DNA from 2 places in the Paenibacillus sp. JNUCC 34 genome. Region 1 is predicted to be linked to the other one. Evidence: a T-box and tRNA genes for the amino acid it is inferred to sense, from the RefSeq annotation. Region 1 holds a T-box; the other holds one or more tRNA genes.
What was found. A T-box is a leader RNA that pairs with one kind of tRNA and senses whether it is charged. The one in region 1 lies ahead of tyrS (tyrosine--tRNA ligase), so its partner is inferred to be a tRNA-Tyr.
Positions count from the first base shown of each region.

Region 1 (10,125 bases):
AGATGAATAGTCGAAGAAGTCATGGTTAAGTTTGTTCATTTTCTCCAGATCTGTGTTTCCTTCTTCATTGAAGACATAGTCAACCATGTTGAAATCTGGTTTGGTCAATGGATATGCGGTAATGACTTTGCCATTCACATGGAATTTTTTGTTCTTCAGGAAGTTGTAGAAGCGGAATGCACCCTCAATGCTAGCTCCCATCAGTTTGCCGTAACCTGTGATGTTAAGCGGCAATACTTTGTGTGCAGTCCATACAGCAGCTGCAGTAGCGCCTGCTTTCGAACCTTCCATGATATAAGCGCCGAGCAATGCAGGAATGTCTGCACCTTTCTCAAATACATAAGTTGCGAAATATGAGATCGCGTCGCGCATTCTGATATCTTTAATCGCAATCGCACCAGCAGAATAAGGAATGTAGCCCATTTTGTGCGGGTCAATTGTGATCGATTCACATTGGCTCATCGCTTTGAATGCATTGTATACATCTTCAGTAAGCCATTCGTCTTTCAGCTTCATATCTGTGAAGACATTGTTTCTTGCATACACTTCGTCAATTTTGTCGTAGTCAATGAAGTTGTCATTTTCATCCAGGAAGATAGCACGAGCATAACCGCCGTAAGCTGCATCGACGTGAATATAGAAGTAAATGCCTTCCTTCATCAATTTTTCGCGCAAAGCAACCATTTTGTGGATATGGTCGATTTGACCTTCTTCCGTACTACCAACAACACCTACTACGCCAAGAATTGGAATATTTTGTGCTGCAAGCTCACGAATTCTAGTTTCCAGCTTCTCAATATCCATGTGATAAGTGCTATCTACATCGATTGCTTCAACAGCATCCAGACCAACGCCCAGAATGTCGCCAGCTTTCAGCCAGGAATAGTGTTTCGTTTGCGGAATGAGCCATTTGCCCAATTTCGTAAGATGACGGCCGCTGCGAGCGGATTTCGCTTTAATTTCATCCATCTTTTCAGGGAGACGGTCCATTATATCAAGAATTTCATCTGTGGACATATTAAGAAGTTCCCACTCGGATTTGCCTTCAACATACTCAGGCGCTACTTCTTTAATGGCAAGCGGCAAAGATTTCATGTTACGGGCATACCAGAGTCCTTCAAAGTTAGCGATCGAACCGTCAGCACAAATGTGGCCCCAGCTCTCGCCTGCTTTGTAGCTCATCATTTTGCACAGCTGGTGTCCGACTTCCTCTTCCATTTGCGATGTTCCCGGAGAGGATTCATAAGCCACGTTGTTGCCGTTCCAGAGCATAGCTGCGGAGTAAGCAATCATGGCTGGCATCAGGGTTTCAGAGTTCATATGGCCCCAGAAGCGACCAGCTGTATGCCATGGCAGCGATTGTGAACGAAGCTTGGAAGATAATTCATTGAAAACACTGCGCATATGGTCTGCAGTATTCTGAAAGCTTTGTGAACTCTTATCAAATGGAGTAATTACAGGCAAATCCTGCGGCTGGTAATTTTGACGCCAGCCAACATGCTCGTCCACCATTTTAAGCATCACTTCTTTGAAAAGATCAACGTTTTCCCCTTTATGTCCAAGGAATAAAGCTTTCAGGTCAATTTCTGGAATTTGATAATTCATGTTTTAGTCCTCCTAATAAAATGGTATATGATAAATAAGTTAATCAACAATGTTATGTGAGTTATTCACTTTTCTTCCAGCTTGGCTTCTTCATTTTATTGATAACCAGAGCAATACCCACCATCACAACTGTAGCTCCTACTTGATAAATGATGTAGCCTGTATACTGGCTTGGCTCCAGAACGGAAGGTGGAATCAAGCTGACGGTAAGCGTAATGCCTACACTAAGTAAGGACAACAGGGATACAAACCACATTAATCCATTGCCTTTGGCACCAAGTCTGAACGGTCTCTCAACTTCAGGCATTTTATAACGCAAGCGGATCGCGGAAATGGCAATCAACGCGTAAACGATACAATACAAAATCGTTGTGGTGATTGTGATAATAAGAAATGCGCTGTTGACATTAGGTACAACAATGTATAGAACCGACACAAGCGAGATGACAATTGCTTGAATCATAACGAATGTAATAGGAACATTCTTGGAAGTTCTTTTTTGGAAGAACGGAGGCAAGTTACCCTCATCCGCTACTTTAATCATCGATTTACTTGGTCCAAGTACCCAGGCACTCAGCTGAACCAACACACCGATCAAAATCATGGCAGAAATAAGATTGACGAAAATCGATGGAATACCTAAATTCTCACAGAAAATCATATACGGCTGTGTAATATTCGCTAATTCCATCTTGCCCCTTGGCACTGCATTGGACACAGTCAAACCGGCAACAAGGTTGAAAATAACAAGCAATATTACAGATGCAATAACGGCAATTGGATAATTCCGTTTCGGATTTTCAATGTTGTTCGCATGGACCGATGAAATCTCCACACCAGCAAAGATAAAGATAATACCGGACAAATAAGCCAAACTTCCCAGGTCTGAAAGATTAGGAAGCAAATCGCTTGCCTTGAAGTTGCCCAGGTAACTTTCAGGTTGAATACCATTTTTGATCATATACATAACGCCAAGGATAACGAGAAATACAAATGGAATGTATACACCGATTATTGCGCCCCAGTTACCCGCAATCTTTACCATGTCGAATTTCAGGTTCAACAAGGTTACACCCCAGTAAGAAATAAGAATTACTATAAAAATGAATACGTTATTAGATGAAAGCTCAGGTTTATTAATGACGTAACCAAATAGTACGCCGACAGTAGATGCAACCATTACCATCCCGAAAAACATTTGAACCCATAACAGCCAGGATGTAACGAACCCCCACTTTTCCCCTAATGCTTTTTTGACCCATACTTGCGGACCGCCCTCTTCGGGAAATCCTGTTGACATCTCGGCGGACATCAGTGCAATGGGAAGGGCAAACAAAATTGCCGCCACCAGCATGTAAAAAATCTGTGTCCAACCCGTAGCGGACAGCGTCGGTACACTACGTACGGTACCAAAGAAAGCCATGGTGATACCGATCAAGCCAAACAGAGTCAATTTTTTAGAATTGGCCATAAAATCCGATCCTTCTTTCTCTCTCCTAATATCTAACCTTGATGCATAAACAATGAATTAAAACATAGGAACAACGCTTCGACTTCACCACCTTGACGTCACGAAAAATTATATTTTTTTGTTAATCGATTAACTTGTGTCGTCAGTATACGCCTCATTTTTTTGTTTTGTCAATTCGCTTCAAAGCCTTGTCACATATGGATTTTATCTCTTTTTCCAAAATCTTGTTGTTATATACACCAACGCTTTTATCACGCCATTCATAGATGCGTAAAAGGTTTAATGCTTTTATCGATAAAAGCATTTTCTAGATAAATTAATGTATAATTATTCTTAAACATGTATATTAGATTTATTTGATTTGGCTAATAATTCCCTTCTTTTATGCCTCCCCTCTTCCTGTCTGGAGTAATTTTTCAAAAGAGCAGTGCTCCACTTCCGGTAACTGTAGATTGGCTTGTAAAAGATATCTTCATCTGACACATGAATCAAGTATTGAAGAATCGTGGGACTTGTTTTATGAAGATTGGCATCCCATTCAAGAAACACAAAGTGAATACTTAATCACAACAGAGTTATTCATCATGGTTGTTGTGCGAATCGGCGTCCTAGTAGAGATGACTAAAATATCCACAGATTCCATTCAGGAACAGTTATAACCTTCCAATATGCGCAAATAAAGCCTTTGTCTAAACTGATAATTCTGGGCTAAAATGACAAAAAAAAGACTGGTTTTAGTCATTTTTCATGACTTAAAACCAGTCTTGGAGTGATGTATATCACCGTGAAAATGTGATATGCATCATAGTGATTCTATATTTTCAAAGATAAGATTGACGTTTGCTTCGCTTCGTACGCCCGGGTACCACTGAACCATCAATTCAAACGCGCTGTTAGCAATTTCATCTTCCGTATTATAGGAATTTATGTTATAACTGGAACTGATTTTCAGCAGATCCATGTACCCTTTTAGCAATCTACTGTAACCGATCCATCTGCGTCCAGTCAGTGATCCGTTTAAATCTGCAGATTCACGACCCAGATCTTGTTGCAATTGCTGCAATCCAAATTCCATTTTGCGAATGATTCGACATTGATCGCTCTTTCCGCTAATGACGCTTACGTTGACTAGCCCCCTACGGTCTGATTCGCAGTTCAGCGCTTTGCGCCACAGGGACAACCATGCATCATACTTTAGATAGTATCTGCCCTGAAAATAACTCTTTAATGTAGGCAGAAGAATGTGAATCTTTGCTTGGTATAGATCGCCATGCTGCATAACATCCAGCATTCGAAAATACCCCAGTACTGCCTGTTTAACACTTTTGTATTTAAATAAACGATTAAATGCTACCAGCATATGATCTAATTCTACATTGATCTGATCGTATGGGACCTGTTCAAGAACTAGATCCAAACTAAGCCAATTGACTTGCTGATCACGGTTAATGCCAGAGATGATTTGGTGATTAGTAAAAGCGTATTGAAGCGATCTTTTCCACGATTCAGACACTTTTAACCTCGCCTCCACAAGCGATGGGGTGGAGAATAGCTAAAAAGCTATTCTCCCAATTTCACCAGGCTGTAGTTCTTTTTGCCTTTGCGAATAATAATGAACCGTCCATCAAAGGAGTTATCCACTGAAACTTCCATATCCACATCGGTGACCTTCTCTCCATTCATAGAGATCGCACCCTTGGTAACATCTTCACGTGCTTGACGTTTGGAAGGCTCAATGCCTAAATCAACCAACCAATCGATGATATTTTTAGATTCTTTCGAAGCATGGAATGTCGGCATTTCTTTGAAGCCTTGCTCGATTTCATCGGCTGTCAGCGACTTAATTTCTCCGCTGAACAGAGCTTGTGTAATTTTCTGAGCTTGTATCAGGGCTTCTTCACTGTGAACGAATCTCGTCATTTCTTCAGCCAGTTTAAGCTGCGCTTCACGTTTATGCGGTTCGGTCTGTACCTTGACTTCCAGCTCATCGATTTGTTCTTTGGTCAGGAAAGTGAAGAATTTCAGGTATCTGATAACGTCACGGTCGTCTGTGTTTGCCCAGAACTGGTAGAATTCAAATGGAGTCGTCTTGTTCGGATCCAGCCAGATAGCACCACCGGCAGTTTTACCAAACTTCGTACCATCCGCTTTAAGCATTAATGGAATGGTGAGACCAAATGCTTTCGCTTCTGAACCTTCTTTTTTACGAATAAGGTCAAGACCACTTGTAATATTACCCCATTGATCTGCCCCTCCGATCTGAAGCTGCACATCTAATTGTGTGAACAAGTGATGGAAGTCCATGGATTGAAGAATCTGGTATGAGAATTCGGTAAACGAAATTCCACTATCAAGACGGCTTGCAACGATATCTTTGGCCAACATCGTGTTTACACTGAAGTTTTTCCCGAAGTCACGAAGGAAATCCAATATCGTTAAGTTATGTGTCCAATCAAAGTTGTTCACCATGCGTAATCCCGTGTCACCCTCGTTGACAAACAGTTTCTTCATTTGTGCTGTCAGAGCATCAACGTTATTCTGAACTTGATCCATTGTTTGCAATGTGCGTTCTGAAGTTCTGCCGCTTGGGTCACCGATGGTGCCAGTCGCTCCGCCAATCAGAATAACAGGACGGTGACCAGCCATCTGGAAACGTTTCAGCATCATAAAGGGAATCAAGTGACCGATGTGCATACTGTCTCCGGTCGGGTCAACCCCGCAGTATAGCGATACCGATTTCTCGTTTGTAAGTTTACGCAATCCCTCTGCATCTGTTTGTTGATTGATGGCTCCGCGCCATTCCAGTTCATCGATAATGTTCATCATTTTGGTTCGCTCCCTTGGTAATTTATTTTAAGTTAGTGTGTTGATAAAAAAATTAAGAAAAACAAAAAAATCGTCGCCTAGTCTTTACAGACATAGGGACGATTATTAACCGTGTTACCACCCAAATTGTATTAACAGGCTGCAGTCACTGTTAATACCACTCTCGGCAATAATATCGATTGCCAAACCGCTTAGCGTTACCTAAGATCCTCCAGAGTGTAATTCGCAATTGTGTGTGTGCCAGGTCGCATCGACCCCTGGCTTTCTGAGTACAGGGACAAAATTGCTACTTCGCTCTTTCATCGTGTTATCCAATATTAGATTAGTGTCATCTTAGTACTGTACATAGGGTTTGTCAACACCTATTTTCCAAAATCCTACCTAATAAGATTTTGATCATCAACTTTTACCTTATAAGAATTATCTTTATTATTTGCATAATTTAGCATATTATTTATCCATATTTCCCCTTGCTAAGTGGTTCTCCCCCATACTATATCATCGCGTATAAATGAGAATCGCATCTCTCAAAAATTCAGCGCTTCCCGGTTGTTCTGCATCATAGTAGGCTTTAAAGCGTTCATCATCAACATACATTTGGGCCAAACCGGCATGTGCTTCTTTGCTATACTTGTTCCAATAGAAGGTCAGCCATTGTTTATGCAAGTCCGCGGCCTTTTGAGCCAGTTCCCCTGCCGGATCACCCTGTTTGAAAGCCTGTGCGAGCGTACTCTTCACCTCTTCAGCCAAACGGGTCACCCTTTCGTGCTGCTCCTGCGTCATATTTTTCAGTTTGGTATTGGATTGGTCAACAGTCTCATCACCATATTTTCCACGAATCTCTTTACCATATTTTTTCTCGTTATCATCTATCATTTTTTCCTTGAAGCCTTCGAATTTCTCTTGATCACTCATTGTACATCTCCCTTCCGTGGATGCTATCGTCTTATTCACATTCTCAATAAGCAAATCCAACTGTCTTCTTTTGTACCGGAGCTGCTCACGGTGCTGTTTAAGAGCGTGTACGCTATCAAAAGAAGGCGAGGTGATGATCTGCTTAATCTGGTCCAGCTGAAGTCCGAGTTCCCTGTAAAACAAAATTTGCTGCAGTTGGTCCACCTCGAACTGGCCGTAAATACGGTAGCCTGACGAATTGATTCTGGCCGGCTTAAGAATGTCAATCTCATCGTAATATCGCAGGGTTCTCGTACTGATCCCAGCCAGATGCCCCAGCTTCTGAATGGTATACTCCATGAGTTCACCTCCTGACAATTCCACTGTACACCTTTACGTAACGTTAAGGTCAACATCTATTTTTCCCATTCAAAAGAAAAACGTTCTTGGGTGTATTCTAACAGTGGACGACTGCTTTTATCTGAATTTTTTCAAATGATTAATTGCTTATATCTTGTAAATTTTGTATTAAATAATGTCGTTAAGACACGAACCAATGTTCTATAGTGTAGAGAAATAGGGAGGATGATTGGGGATATGGAATTAAATATTAATATGATTAAACGGATGGAGCATTATAATGTAAGCGGTTTAAGTATTGCTCTAATTCATAATGTCCTAGTTTCTGGAAAGCCTTTTGAAGTAGTAATGAATGAACTTGTATTTGAGCCGTTAAATATGAAAAATAGCACGATAAATCAGTCAATTCCAAACGCAATGAGCGAACACTTTTCTTGTGGACATCATAAAAATGGAGTTCTAGTTGATGACAAGTATCCAATATATCCTTACATGATATCAAAATCTCTTCACTTGGTTGGGGTGTAGGATTTCAATGTATGATGGTGGCGTATCCATGTGCGGATAACGATTTCGCCCCCTCAGAACGGAGTTAACAGACTCATCTGCACCACACCAGTGAGTCCGTCTCCCCCCATTTTTTCTTCATGAACTCCTCCTCTGCCTTGGTTTCTGTTGTTGATTCCACTTTTAACCCGGCGCTGCATGTTCGTTCATCTCCTATTTTTGCGACTCTGTCATGTTTTCTATCAGCTTTTGGATCAGTTCGACCTCGCTTATGTCCTTAGTCGCTGTATCCGTCCGGTTTTCCTTGCCGTGTCCCATTTTACTGCCACCCTCCCCGATCTTATCACCCGCAACTTTCTTAACCTTGTCCGACACAGCCAGATTGGTAGCCTTGCTAGAGGTATCTGTACTGTCAGCTAATGTATCGTTCTGCAGATAAGCGGCTCCTCCAAGGACCAAGCTAGCTAATAAACTCCCTGTAATTAATGTTTTACCTATATAAATCATCTCTCATCACTCCTTCATGTGTTGTTACGTCTTATATTTCAAAGTATATAGCCTTAACCTGAGAGTAAGCTTAATAGAACGTTATGAGACACTTAAACTGCAGTAAATGTTTGATTAAAATGGGCACAAACCAAGTAGAAACGGTACTGCTGTCCTTATAAAGACGGTGGCCGTTTCTACGAGAAATATTAAATAACAGTCCGTACTACAATTTTTGTCCATATCAAAACATAAACTGGCGAGAGAATTATTTCTGTATTTCCTATAATGAAAGCGTTGCAACAACGCCATGGCTTACTTTCGATCATTCCTAGGGAGGTTAAGCCGTAGATTTGTCTATACAGGAACGCCACTGGGTAAAAATTCTGAATTATAACAACTTGGGGAGTGTTATCACAAATGAAAAAAGCACTGATCGTTTGGGGAGGCTGGGATGGTCATGAGCCGCAGCAAATCGCAGCTATTTTCGCAAATATTTTAGAAGCACATCAGTTTCAAGTAGAAGTATCTGACACGCTTGATGCTTTTGGAGATGGGGCCAAGCTGAAAAGCCTCGATCTGATCGTTCCAGTATGGACGATGGGAGAGATCTCGCAGGAGTATGTGAACAACGTTTCCGAAGCGGTACAGGGCGGGACTGGACTAGCAGGATGCCACGGCGGGATGTGTGATGCTTTCCGTAACAATGTGGACTGGCAATTTATGACCGGAGGGCAGTGGGTGGCGCACCCCGGCAACGACGGCGTGAAATATACCGTGGAAATAAAACAAAGCTCCAGCCCTCTGGTTCAGGGAATGGAAGACTTCATAGTAGAATCAGAGCAATATTACTTACATGTAGACCCCGCGGTTGAAGTGCTTGCCACTACCCGTTTTCCTATAGCCGACGGTCCTCACCGGTTTAATAAAGCCGTAGATATGCCTGCTGTATGGACAAAGCGTTGGGGCCACGGAAGAGTGTACTACAACTCGCTTGGCCATCATGCCGGCATCATTGAGATGCCGAGTGTTAAGGAATTGATGACCCGTGGACTATTATGGGCTGCTGAAGGGAAGGCGGCTGTAGAGGCGAATGTGGGATCAGAGTCCGGCTCAAAAGCTAACATTTACAGCGGCATGGACGACAGTCAAATGGATTGATGAAAAGGAGACGACTACAATGCAAACCATAAAAGCTGGAATTATCGGTTGCGGAAATATCAGCAACATTTACATGGAAAACTGCAAAAAGTTCGCAGTACTGGACCTCATCGCGTGTGCTGATCTCGATCTCGACAAAGCCAAAGCTCAAGCGGATAAATATGACATCCCTTTAGCCTGTACAACAGAGGAACTTCTCGCCCATCCTGAGATTAAACTGGTGATCAATCTGACAATTCCGGCCGTACACGCCGAAGTGAGCCTTCTGGCTCTGGAAGCCGGGAAGCACGTCTATGTTGAGAAGCCGCTGACTCTGACGCTCGAGCAAGGACGTAAAGTACTGGATACAGCTGCGCAAAAAGGTCTGCTTGTCGGAAGCGCCCCGGATACATTCCTTGGTGCCGGTATCCAGACCGCTCTGAAATTGATTTCTGACGGAACCATTGGCCGTCCTGTTTCGGCTACAGCGTTCATGATGAGCCGCGGTCACGAGCATTGGCATCCTGATCCGGAGTTTTATTATGCAGAAGGCGGAGGTCCAATGTTCGATATGGGACCATATTATTTAACGGCACTCGTTCAGCTGCTCGGTCCTGTCCACAGAGTTGCCGGCATTACGAGTAAAGCCCTGACGGAACGAACGATTACGAGCCAGAAGAAGCATGGCAAAAGCATTCCTGTGGATATCCCAACCCATGTGGCCGGTACGATGCAGTTCCATAGTGGAGCCGTGGCCACCCTCATTACGAGCTTCGATATTTTCGGAGGAAGCACGCTCCCTCATATTGAAATTCATGGCACGAAGGGCAGCCTGA
Region 1 is NZ_CM177770.1:5,282,253-5,292,377, forward strand. Features, by position in the region: gene tdc (tyrosine decarboxylase) at 1-1,605, opposite strand, end outside; gene tyrP (tyrosine-tyramine antiporter) at 1,667-3,076, opposite strand; gene AC2TF5_RS24465 (protein rep) at 3,879-4,589, opposite strand; gene tyrS (tyrosine--tRNA ligase) at 4,637-5,899, opposite strand; T-box leader at 5,994-6,214, opposite strand; gene AC2TF5_RS24475 (MerR family transcriptional regulator) at 6,401-7,156, opposite strand; gene AC2TF5_RS24480 (hypothetical protein) at 7,394-7,684, shown strand; gene AC2TF5_RS24485 (hypothetical protein) at 7,738-7,863, opposite strand; gene AC2TF5_RS24490 (hypothetical protein) at 7,877-8,170, opposite strand; gene AC2TF5_RS24495 (ThuA domain-containing protein) at 8,570-9,310, shown strand; gene AC2TF5_RS24500 (Gfo/Idh/MocA family protein) at 9,330-10,125, shown strand, end outside.

Region 2 (10,125 bases), 1.6 Mb from region 1:
TTCTGTGGAGGCGCCGTTGGGATACCACCCTGATCGTATCTAGGTTCTAACCTAGTACCGTAACCCGGTGCGGGGACAGTGTCTGGTGGGCAGTTTGACTGGGGCGGTCGCCTCCTAAAGAGTAACGGAGGCGCCCCAAGGTTCCCTCAGAATGGTTGGAAATCATTCGAAGAGTGCAAAGGCATAAGGGAGCTTGACTGCGAGACCTACAAGTCGAGCAGGGACGAAAGTCGGGCTTAGTGATCCGGTGGTACCGCATGGAAGGGCCATCGCTCAACGGATAAAAGCTACCCTGGGGATAACAGGCTTATCTCCCCCAAGAGTCCACATCGACGGGGAGGTTTGGCACCTCGATGTCGGCTCATCGCATCCTGGGGCTGAAGTAGGTCCCAAGGGTTGGGCTGTTCGCCCATTAAAGCGGTACGCGAGCTGGGTTCAGAACGTCGTGAGACAGTTCGGTCCCTATCTGTCGTGGGCGTAGGAAATTTGAGAGGAGCTGTCCTTAGTACGAGAGGACCGGGATGGACGTACCGCTGGTGCACCAGTTGTTCCGCCAGGAGCATGGCTGGGTAGCTACGTACGGAAGGGATAAGCGCTGAAAGCATCTAAGCGTGAAGCCCCCCTCAAGATGAGATTTCCCAATTAGTAAGACCCCTTGAAGACGACGAGGTAGATAGGTTGGAGGTGGAAGTGCAGCAATGCATGGAGCTGACCAATACTAATCGGTCGAGGGCTTATCCTACAAGTTTCATGAAGTGAAGCTTACATCGAAAGCATACGCTTTGAACTACGGTGTGAGGTGCTTCGGAAGCATAATTCGCAAATTCATGTTTCGTATCTAGTTTTCAAGTGATCAAACACTTGAATTGAATAATGTTCCCTGATAGCTCAGTTGGTAGAGCACTCGACTGTTAATCGAGTTGTCACAGGTTCGAGTCCTGTTCGGGGAGCCATTTATGGAGAGGTGTCCGAGTTGGCCGAAGGAGCACGATTGGAAATCGTGTAGGCGCCAAAAGCGTCTCGAGGGTTCGAATCCCTCTCTCTCCGCCACTATATATTTCAGTAAGGCCCGTTGGTCAAGGGGTTAAGACACCTCCCTTTCACGGAGGTAACAGGGGTTCGAATCCCCTACGGGTCACCACTTTATTATAAGTATTATTTTAACTCTTGATAAGTGGGCAGTATTTTGATAAGATGAAAGTCGGTTTAATTATGGAGGCTTAGCTCAGCTGGGAGAGCATCTGCCTTACAAGCAGAGGGTCGGGGGTTCGAACCCCTCAGCCTCCACCATATATACACCTTTTAATGACGCGGGGTGGAGCAGTTCGGTAGCTCGTCGGGCTCATAACCCGAAGGTCGTAGGTTCAAATCCTGCCCCCGCAACCAATTATATCGCTATAACAGCGGTAATGCCTTGTGGAACTGTGGTGTAGAGGCCTAACATGCCTGCCTGTCACGCAGGAGATCGCGGGTTCGAATCCCGTCAGTTCCGCCATTCTTCATTATAACCGAAAGAGCTTTTATGGCTCGGTAGCTCAGTCGGTAGAGCAGAGGACTGAAAATCCTCGTGTCGGCGGTTCGATTCCGTCCCGAGCCACCATTTGTTTTAACAACTGTATACGCCGGTGTAGCTCAACTGGTAGAGCAACTGACTTGTAATCAGTAGGTTGGGGGTTCAAGTCCTCTCGCCGGCACCACATGGAGGATTAGCGAAGTGGCCAAACGCAGCAGACTGTAAATCTGTTCTCGTACGAGTTCGGTGGTTCGAATCCATCATCCTCCACCAGTTTTATAGGGGCATAGTTTAAAGGTAGAACAGCGGTCTCCAAAACCGTTAGTGTGGGTTCAATTCCTGCTGCCCCTGCCAATAGAATTATGATTTTGAATATGGCGGTCGTGGCGAAGGGGTTAACGCACCGGTCTGTGGCTCCGGCATTCGTGGGTTCAAGTCCCATCGATCGCCCCATATATTTCAAAAATCATATTGGGGATTAGCCAAGCGGTAAGGCAACGGACTTTGACTCCGTCATGCATAGGTTCGAATCCTATATCCCCAGCCATTAATTTTTTTATGCGGACGTGGCTCAGCGGTAGAGCATCGCCTTGCCAAGGCGAGGGTCGCGGGTTCGATTCCCGTCGTCCGCTCCATTTTTGTTTTTGGCGCCATAGCCAAGTGGTAAGGCACAGCTCTGCAAAAGCTTTATCCCCAGTTCGAATCTGGGTGGCGCCTCCATTATAAACTATGTGCCCTTAGCTCAGCTGGATAGAGCGTTTGACTACGAATCAAAAGGTCAGGAGTTCGAATCTCTTAGGGCACGCCATTAGGTAAGCCGGTGTGGCGGAACTGGCAGACGCGCGCGACTCAAAATCGTGAGGGAAACCGTGGGGGTTCGAGTCCCTTCACCGGCATCATCAAAAAGAACGTGGATATTATCCACGTTCTTTTTTTGTGTTCTGTGGTTGACCGCCGTCATTCAACGAGCAGTCGGAAGAATAAACGGATAAGTAATAACAAGAACTGCGAATGATGGCATGGTGCCTGTTATTCGCTATTTGTTGTAGTCTTGTTGGACTGAGGTCTTACCCCTTCCCCGACTTAGGTCGAGGATGAAAAACCGTCCAGGGTCCGTTTTAGATTGAATAGAATTAACCTAAAATAAGATCATAAGGTTGAACAAGTCACAAATGAATGATAAATAAGACGGAAAGGCGGTGTATAAATGAGAAGTACAAAAGATAATGGAATGGGAATCCTCCTTATTGGTTTGGGTGCGTTAGTATTACTTGGGGTATTCGGTCCAGTGCTTGGATGGTTGTTCAGCTTACTGATACCACTGGCAATGATCGCACTTGGCTATTACGGAATCCGCCGCGGTAACACGTTTTTCGGCTGGATCATACTAGGTATCGGCGTATTGTCGCTGATCGGTAAGCTTTCCTGGCTGTTTGGCCCGATACTTGGGATTGTCTTGATCGTCTACGGAGTTTCTCGATTTAAAGGTGGAAATAGCCGTCGTTACTACTAATAAACCTGTAACACAATGAACTTGATAGAAGAGGAGGATAAAGAAATTATGAGTGTTTTTCGACGCATAAGGGACATCACGGCTGCCACTCTAAATGAGAAGCTTGAACAAAGTCAGGACCCAGTTCGATTGATTGATCAGTTTCTACATTCTACCCGGCAAGACATTACGGAGGCTGAGAAGCTGCTGCAACAGTGCGAGTCTCATACACGACAATTGAAGCTGCAGGTAAGCCAAGCTGAGACGATGAAGAATAAACGGGAAGAACAAGCACTTCTGGCACTGAAAGCTGGGGAAGATCATCTGGCAAAACTGGCTCTTCAAGAAAAACTGATCTATGAAGAAAAGATTGAACAGTACGAGGGGCTGTTAATTACTAGCCGCGAAGCGCTCAGAGAAGTAGAAGAACAGTTGGGTGAGCTTCGTATGGAATATCAGTCGGTGTACAGTAAACGTCAGTACTATGTTGCTCGGATGGAGACATTGCGCCTTCAGCAAAAAATGAATGAGCGCACAGGATCTTATGGTGGCCAAGATGTACCGAAAATGTTCAACCGGTTGGATGACCGTCTCAGCGATTGGGAGCTTGAAGCAAAGAGTCTCCGCGATATTCGCAAAATGGGTCAAGAGTATCTGGTTCAGACTGGTGAAAGTGTTTCAACTGTGCTGGATCGCGAGCTTGCCCGTTTGAAGGAGAAGCTGAATAACAGCGGAAAGGAGTAAATATGACAAGATTGTACCGTTCTACCAGAGATAAAATGTTCACCGGGTTGATAGGCGGATTGTCTGAAACGTTTGGTGTAGAAACAACCCTGCTCCGTATTATATTTGTCATCAGTATCTTCTTTACTGGCGGTACGACATTATTTATTTATTTGATCGCGTCATTGGTCATTCCGAAGGAACCATATTATCACGATCCATACGGCCCGGGCGGCCCAGGCCGTGGTCAGAACAATTACCATTATGGACCGAACGGCTCATATGGCGGATATAACAACCGTCCTGGCGGAACTTATCGTGATGCCCGGGACAACTTTGGACCGAGAAATGCAGGACCGTCATCTTATGACAGAGGATATGCCTCTAGACATGACGAAGCGTCAGAGGCTGATCTGGATTCCATGATGAAGGACATAGAGAAGAAGGCTATGAAGAAAGAAATAGAAGAACTTAAGAAAAAACTATCGAGGTATGAGAAGGGAGATTTATAAAATGGGAGTATTTAAAAGAATTAAAGATATGACAAAAGCATCGGTGAACGAGTTGCTCGATAAGGTTGAAGATCCAATTGTTATGCTGAATCAATATCTGCGCGACATGGAAGCAGAAATTCACGAGGCAGAGGTAACGGTTGCTAAGCAAATGGCTAATGAGCGCCGCATGAAACAACGTGTGGAAGAAGCTGTGAAAATGGCTGCTCAGCGTGAAGCTCAAGCAGAACTGGCTTTGAAGAACGGTCAAGAGGAAGTTGCACGTAAGCTTCTGGAAGAGAAAATCTATTTTGATCAAAAAGAAACAGAATACACAGAGCTTCACCTGCAGTCTGAAACCCAAGCCAAAGAATTGGTTGCTCAGCTTCATGAAATGAAGGATGAGTTCTACAAAATGCGCAACAAGCGTAATGAGCTTGTAGCTCGTGCTCAAATGGCTAAAGCGAAGAAGCAAATGTCGCAAGTAAGTAGTCTGCACTCGATCGAAAGCGGCAGCGCCTCGATGGGCTTCCACCGCATGGAAGAAAAAATTATGCAGTTGGAAGCAGAAGCGGATGTAATGCGTGCACCATACCGTCCGAACAACGTAGCTTACACTAGTCCTGTGGACGTTGAAAAGCAGATGAAAGTGGATGAGCAGCTTAACGCTCTCAGAAACAAAATGAATGGTGGCTCTGCAAAAGAAGGGAAATAGGAAGACGCAAGTCAGGATTTTATAAAAGAAGTATTCGTAAAACTAGGAAATGTGATAAACTACTGAATGAACTTGATGTACGGATATTGGGTATCCTTCATAATTTCGGGGTAAACCGTTCAGTATATAATGGTAAGCCATACGGTGCGGATTCCCGCACTGTTTTGGCTTTTCATGGCTTATAATCATCTTGGGGAGGTGCGGCATGGATAGAAATCGCTGGATTGCATTTGGATTGATTGGCATCGGTGTGTTTATGCTTTTCGGCAGATGGTTTGGTTTCTTTACCATCGTCGCTCTTCTACTGATGGTTGCAGGTATTCATCAGATTCGAAGCGGCTCTGTCCGAAAGGGATATATTATACTTGGTGTGGGAACCGTTCTGCTTCTTCTGGATCACCTGATGCTCATTATCGGAATCGGCTTATTGTCGCTCGGAATATTTTATGGGAAAGCACGCCGTGCTCACGAAAATGACCGATTCGTTCAAAGGCAGAATATTATGTCCAACTTTGATTGGGACAGTGCTCCATGGGTCATGAAGAGTATGAGCGTGTGGCATGTCCTTGGTGAGGCTGATGTGGATTTGTCGCTTGCATTGCCGGAGGAACGTAGTACGGTTATGATGTTCCATGGTATTCTTGGAGATATCGATTTAGCGCTACCTGACTATTATGGTGTAGAGATTGAAGCTTTTGTTCTTTTTGGATCTATAGACATCGGCAGGCAGCGGGAGACCGGAATCATGAATCGTCTGAACTGGAAATCGCCGAATTATGAATCTAGTGAATATAAAGTGAAGTTTATCGTTTCATATCTTGGTGGTGATCTCAACATACGCCTGGTTTGATCCAAGATACCGCAAAGTGAGGAAAGCAGGAGGGCTGCCCGATGAAATCGGAGAAAAAGGCTAATATCATTACCCGAAGTATCCGTGAGGGCACCCTTCTGGGCTTTGTGGTTATGCTGGTTACGCTGTACATTTTATATACATACGACTATTTCAAGCCTTTTGATTCCTGGAGGAATGGTATTCAAGCCGGGATAACGTTAGTGCTTTTACCGGTTAGCTTGGGAGCTGTGTATGGTTTTTTTCAGAGCTACCGAATAAAACGAAGGCTTGATGGGGTTAGGGAAACCTTAGTAACCTGGGAAAAAGGCGGCGTAACGTCAGCTGTCATGCCCGACATGGGCGAAGACGAAGTAGGACGCCTTGGAGAACAGCTGGGACGGATCAGTAAACGCTGGGAGGAGCAAGTGAATTCACTTCAGCGTTTATCTACGAACAATGCACAACTGGCTGAACAGGCCCGTGTAACGGCCATTGTGGAGGAGAGGCAGCGTCTGGCACGGGAGCTTCATGATTCGGTATCTCAACAGCTGTTCGCTATATCGATGACTGCCACGGCCGTTGGTCGTACGCTGGAAAAGGATTTTGGTAAAGCACAGCGGCAGGTAGCCCTGATTGAGGAAATGTCAGCGGTAGCTCAGTCGGAAATGCGGGCACTCCTGCTTCATTTGCGGCCGGTATACCTGGAGGGTAAAGCACTTGAGCAGGGGCTCCGTGAACTGATACGGGAGCTGCAGATTAAAGTCCCAATGGAGATTACATTGGAAATGGATGAAGGAGTAACCCTTGTGAAGGGGATTGAGAATCATCTATTCCGCATTATCCAAGAAGCGATGTCCAATACGTTGAGACATGCCAAAGCGGACAGAATGGACATCCGCATTCAGCGGAAGCAAAACACGGTGCGTGTTACGCTGCGGGATGATGGGGTCGGGTTTGAGGTGGATGATAAAAAACAAACCTCTTATGGTCTTTCTACCATGCAGGAACGGGTGACGGAGCTTGGCGGCTCCATACAGTTTATTACTGCGCCCGGTAAAGGAACTCGCATCGAGATATCCGTCCCTCTGATGGACGAAGAACGAAACCGGGGTGAAGTAGATGGAGTTGGAAACGCCAATTAAAGTGCTGCTTGTTGATGATCATGAAATGGTTCGAATTGGGCTTGCCGCCGTGCTGGGTACGGAGGACGGGATTGAAGTGGTCGGAGAAGCCGGCAGTGGAGAAGAAGGCATACGGTTAGCAGAAGAATACCATCCGGATGTGGTGCTGATGGACCTCGTGATGGAAGGAATGGACGGGATAGAGACCACTCGGCAGCTGCTAAAGCTGTATCCTGACTGTAAAGTTATCGTCCTTACCAGCTATTTGGATGATGAAAAAATGTATCCTGTCATCGAAGCTGGGGCATTCAGCTATTTGCTGAAGACGTCCAGAGCTTCCGAGGTTGCGGATGCCATCCGGGCAGCCGCACGTGGACAGTCGGTACTGGAATCTCAAGTAGCATCGAAAATGATGAACCGATTCCGTCACCCGCAAGCAGAAGCTCCTGCTCACAGTGAGCTGACGGATCGGGAAATGGAAGTGCTGCGCCTGCTCGCACAGGGCAAGTCGAATCAGGATATTGCAGATGATTTGATTATAGGTATTAAAACCGTAAAGTTTCATGTGACAAACATACTGGCGAAGCTTGGAGTTGAGGACCGTACACAGGCGGCCATCTATGCCTACAAAAACGGGCTCGCAGAGTAACTGTTCCAACATCAGTAGTAACAAAGATCCCGGCTGCCGGATAGCGGTGGGGTCTTTTTTGTTATGAACAGAATATTTTCGCTGTAATCGGGAATCCTTTTACTAGATTGATAGATTTCGGTATAAAGGGGCGGTTATACATGCAGCGGTTCGGAATGAAATTCATAGCGGTTATGGTGTTATTGTGCGGGATTACAGGGATATTAGCCGGATTCACGATGGATTCTACGAATAAGAGAGGTTCCGAGCTTTTGGTGGAGTCTTCCGGCAGTGAACTGGAACTGCTGTATGCACTGGGAACGGCACAGATGGATTCATCGCTGCATGTAACTGTAAAATTGCAAGGAGAGAGCAAGTCTTTGTCAGGTAAGGAAAGTGAACAAGCTGCGAGTATTCTTGCTGAAGAGATGGGTATAAGTGATCTGTCTGTTGAGCTAGAACACGGGGAAAAGGCCTATCGAGCTCGAGATGTCATCTCTGATATCGATATACGGATGGATTGGGTTCAGGCTGGAGAACGGAGCTACGTGAAAATACAACTGGATGCCCAAGGACCGGATGGTATTCAACACCTGATTAGTTTACAGGAGAAAGCTCAAGCTTCTATGATGAAAACGGGAATTAAACCCGCATGGAATGCTTCAATTCAGGGCACTGTATACAATGGGATGACAGCAGGTGAAACGGTACAAAGATTAGAGGAAGAGCTGGCCGTACAACTGCCACTTAATGCAGTGGATTCCTATCAGGATACCACGACCGAAAGCCGCTCCTATGAAGTTCCCTCTCTGAAAACCTATGTTATGGGTGGAGAGAGCCCTATTCATATGCAAATAGCAGTGCATGAAGATTCGATGAAGGAAAATAATAGAATTACAATCGGATTTCCCGTTATTACAATAGAATACTAAACTCGCTTTCTGAGATAACGATGAAAATGTATGAAATGAGATAGCATACTTTATATGAATATGCTAAAATGTCATCACATCATGTTATGTCGTGATGCATAAAAATACACTATATTACATAGAGAAAGAATGAGGAGCCATGGCTGAAAATCAAAATCTAGATTCATTAAAGACACCGGGAGCGGTATTTTTCATCTTTGGAGCGACCGGCGATTTGGCAAGACGCAAATTGTTCCCGGCGATCTATAGTCTCTATCGCGAAGGAAAGTTGGCAGAGGATTTTGCGGTAATCGGCGTGGCACGGCGTCCGCGGTCTCAGGATGAATTCCGTGAGGACGTGTATCGCTCGATTCAGGAATTTTGTCGATATCGTTCTGAACAGGATGAGGAATGGCGTAATTTCGCGCAGCATTTTGAATATAAATCTTTAGATATTAACAATATTGACGGATTCCGCGAGTTACGGGAGCAAACCGAGCAGCTGGAAGCCAAATTTAATATAGCTGGCAACCGCTTGTTCTACCTGGCGCTTGCTCCGGAATTATTCGGCAGTGTTTCCTTCAATCTGATGAAGGGCGGCATGCTGGATGGAGAAGGATGGAATCGTCTTGTCATTGAGAAGCCGTTCGGTTATGACCTGGAGTCGGCTGCAAAGCTGAATGAAGAAATCCGCCAGGTGTTTAAGGAAGAGGAAATCTACCGTATCGACCACTACTTGGGCAAAGAAATGGTGCAGAACATCGAAGTAATCCGTTTTGCCAATGCATTCTTTGAGCCGTTGTGGAATAACAAACATATCGCTAACGTGCAAATTACATTGGGGGAAACCGTCGGTGTAGAGGAACGTGGAGGCTACTACGATCATGCAGGCGCACTTCGTGATATGGGACAGAACCATATGCTTCAAATGCTTACTATGATTGCTATGGAGCCGCCTAGCCGTCTTCTTCCGGAAGATATTCGTGATGAGAAGGTGAAGGTACTTCGCTCTCTTCGTCCTTATGCAACACATGAAGAAGTGAAGGAGAACGTTGTCCGCGGTCAATATACGAATGGTTCCACAGGAGGTAAAGAGCTGCCTGCATATCGTAAAGAGGACAAGGTTGATCCGGAATCGAATACGGAGACGTATTTTGCTGCACGTGTGTTCGTGGACAATTTCCGCTGGGCGGGGGTGCCATTCTACATTCGCACTGGTAAACGCCTGCCGGTGAAAACAACGGAGGTTGTTGTTGAATTCAAACGTATGCCGGGCAATGTATATCTTGGGCAAAAGCACACGCTGGAACCAAACCTGCTCGTAATTCGGGTTAACCCGATGGAAGGGCTGTACGTGAAGATCAATGCGAAAAAACCGGGTTCGGAATCCGAAATCGAGCCGGTTGCTATGGACTTCTGTCAGAGCTGCATGGTTGGTATTAACTCACCTGAAGCTTATGAGCGCCTGCTGCATGATGCGGTCCGTGGTGACTCAACTTACTTCACACGTTGGGATGAGGTTGCATCGGCCTGGTCATTCGTGGATCGCATCGCCGAAGCTTGGAGAGAAAATCAGGGTGAGCTGGAAGCTTATCCTGCGGCATCGTGGGGTCCTAAGCAAGCGGACGAACTGCTTGAAAAGGATGGATTCCACTGGTGGCCTGTAAATGGACAAGAAGAAGATAATGTAGTATGGCTG
Region 2 is NZ_CM177770.1:887,647-897,771, forward strand. Features, by position in the region: rRNA gene AC2TF5_RS03930 (23S ribosomal RNA) at 1-742, shown strand, start outside; tRNA gene AC2TF5_RS03935 (tRNA-Asn) at 878-953, shown strand; tRNA gene AC2TF5_RS03940 (tRNA-Ser) at 959-1,050, shown strand; tRNA gene AC2TF5_RS03945 (tRNA-Glu) at 1,067-1,141, shown strand; tRNA gene AC2TF5_RS03950 (tRNA-Val) at 1,215-1,290, shown strand; tRNA gene AC2TF5_RS03955 (tRNA-Met) at 1,310-1,386, shown strand; tRNA gene AC2TF5_RS03960 (tRNA-Asp) at 1,419-1,495, shown strand; tRNA gene AC2TF5_RS03965 (tRNA-Phe) at 1,525-1,600, shown strand; tRNA gene AC2TF5_RS03970 (tRNA-Thr) at 1,622-1,697, shown strand; tRNA gene AC2TF5_RS03975 (tRNA-Tyr) at 1,701-1,786, shown strand; tRNA gene AC2TF5_RS03980 (tRNA-Trp) at 1,794-1,867, shown strand; tRNA gene AC2TF5_RS03985 (tRNA-His) at 1,891-1,966, shown strand; tRNA gene AC2TF5_RS03990 (tRNA-Gln) at 1,986-2,060, shown strand; tRNA gene AC2TF5_RS03995 (tRNA-Gly) at 2,074-2,148, shown strand; tRNA gene AC2TF5_RS04000 (tRNA-Cys) at 2,160-2,233, shown strand; tRNA gene AC2TF5_RS04005 (tRNA-Arg) at 2,245-2,321, shown strand; tRNA gene AC2TF5_RS04010 (tRNA-Leu) at 2,330-2,409, shown strand; gene AC2TF5_RS04015 (hypothetical protein) at 2,721-3,026, shown strand; gene AC2TF5_RS04020 (PspA/IM30 family protein) at 3,075-3,749, shown strand; gene AC2TF5_RS04025 (PspC domain-containing protein) at 3,752-4,240, shown strand; gene AC2TF5_RS04030 (PspA/IM30 family protein) at 4,242-4,934, shown strand; gene liaF (cell wall-active antibiotics response protein LiaF) at 5,140-5,784, shown strand; gene AC2TF5_RS04040 (sensor histidine kinase) at 5,826-6,908, shown strand; gene AC2TF5_RS04045 (response regulator) at 6,886-7,536, shown strand; gene AC2TF5_RS04050 (YwmB family TATA-box binding protein) at 7,677-8,447, shown strand; gene zwf (glucose-6-phosphate dehydrogenase) at 8,587-10,125, shown strand, end outside.
Region 2: it has a tRNA-Tyr gene. The T-box ahead of tyrS (tyrosine--tRNA ligase) is inferred to sense a tRNA for this amino acid. The anticodon was not compared.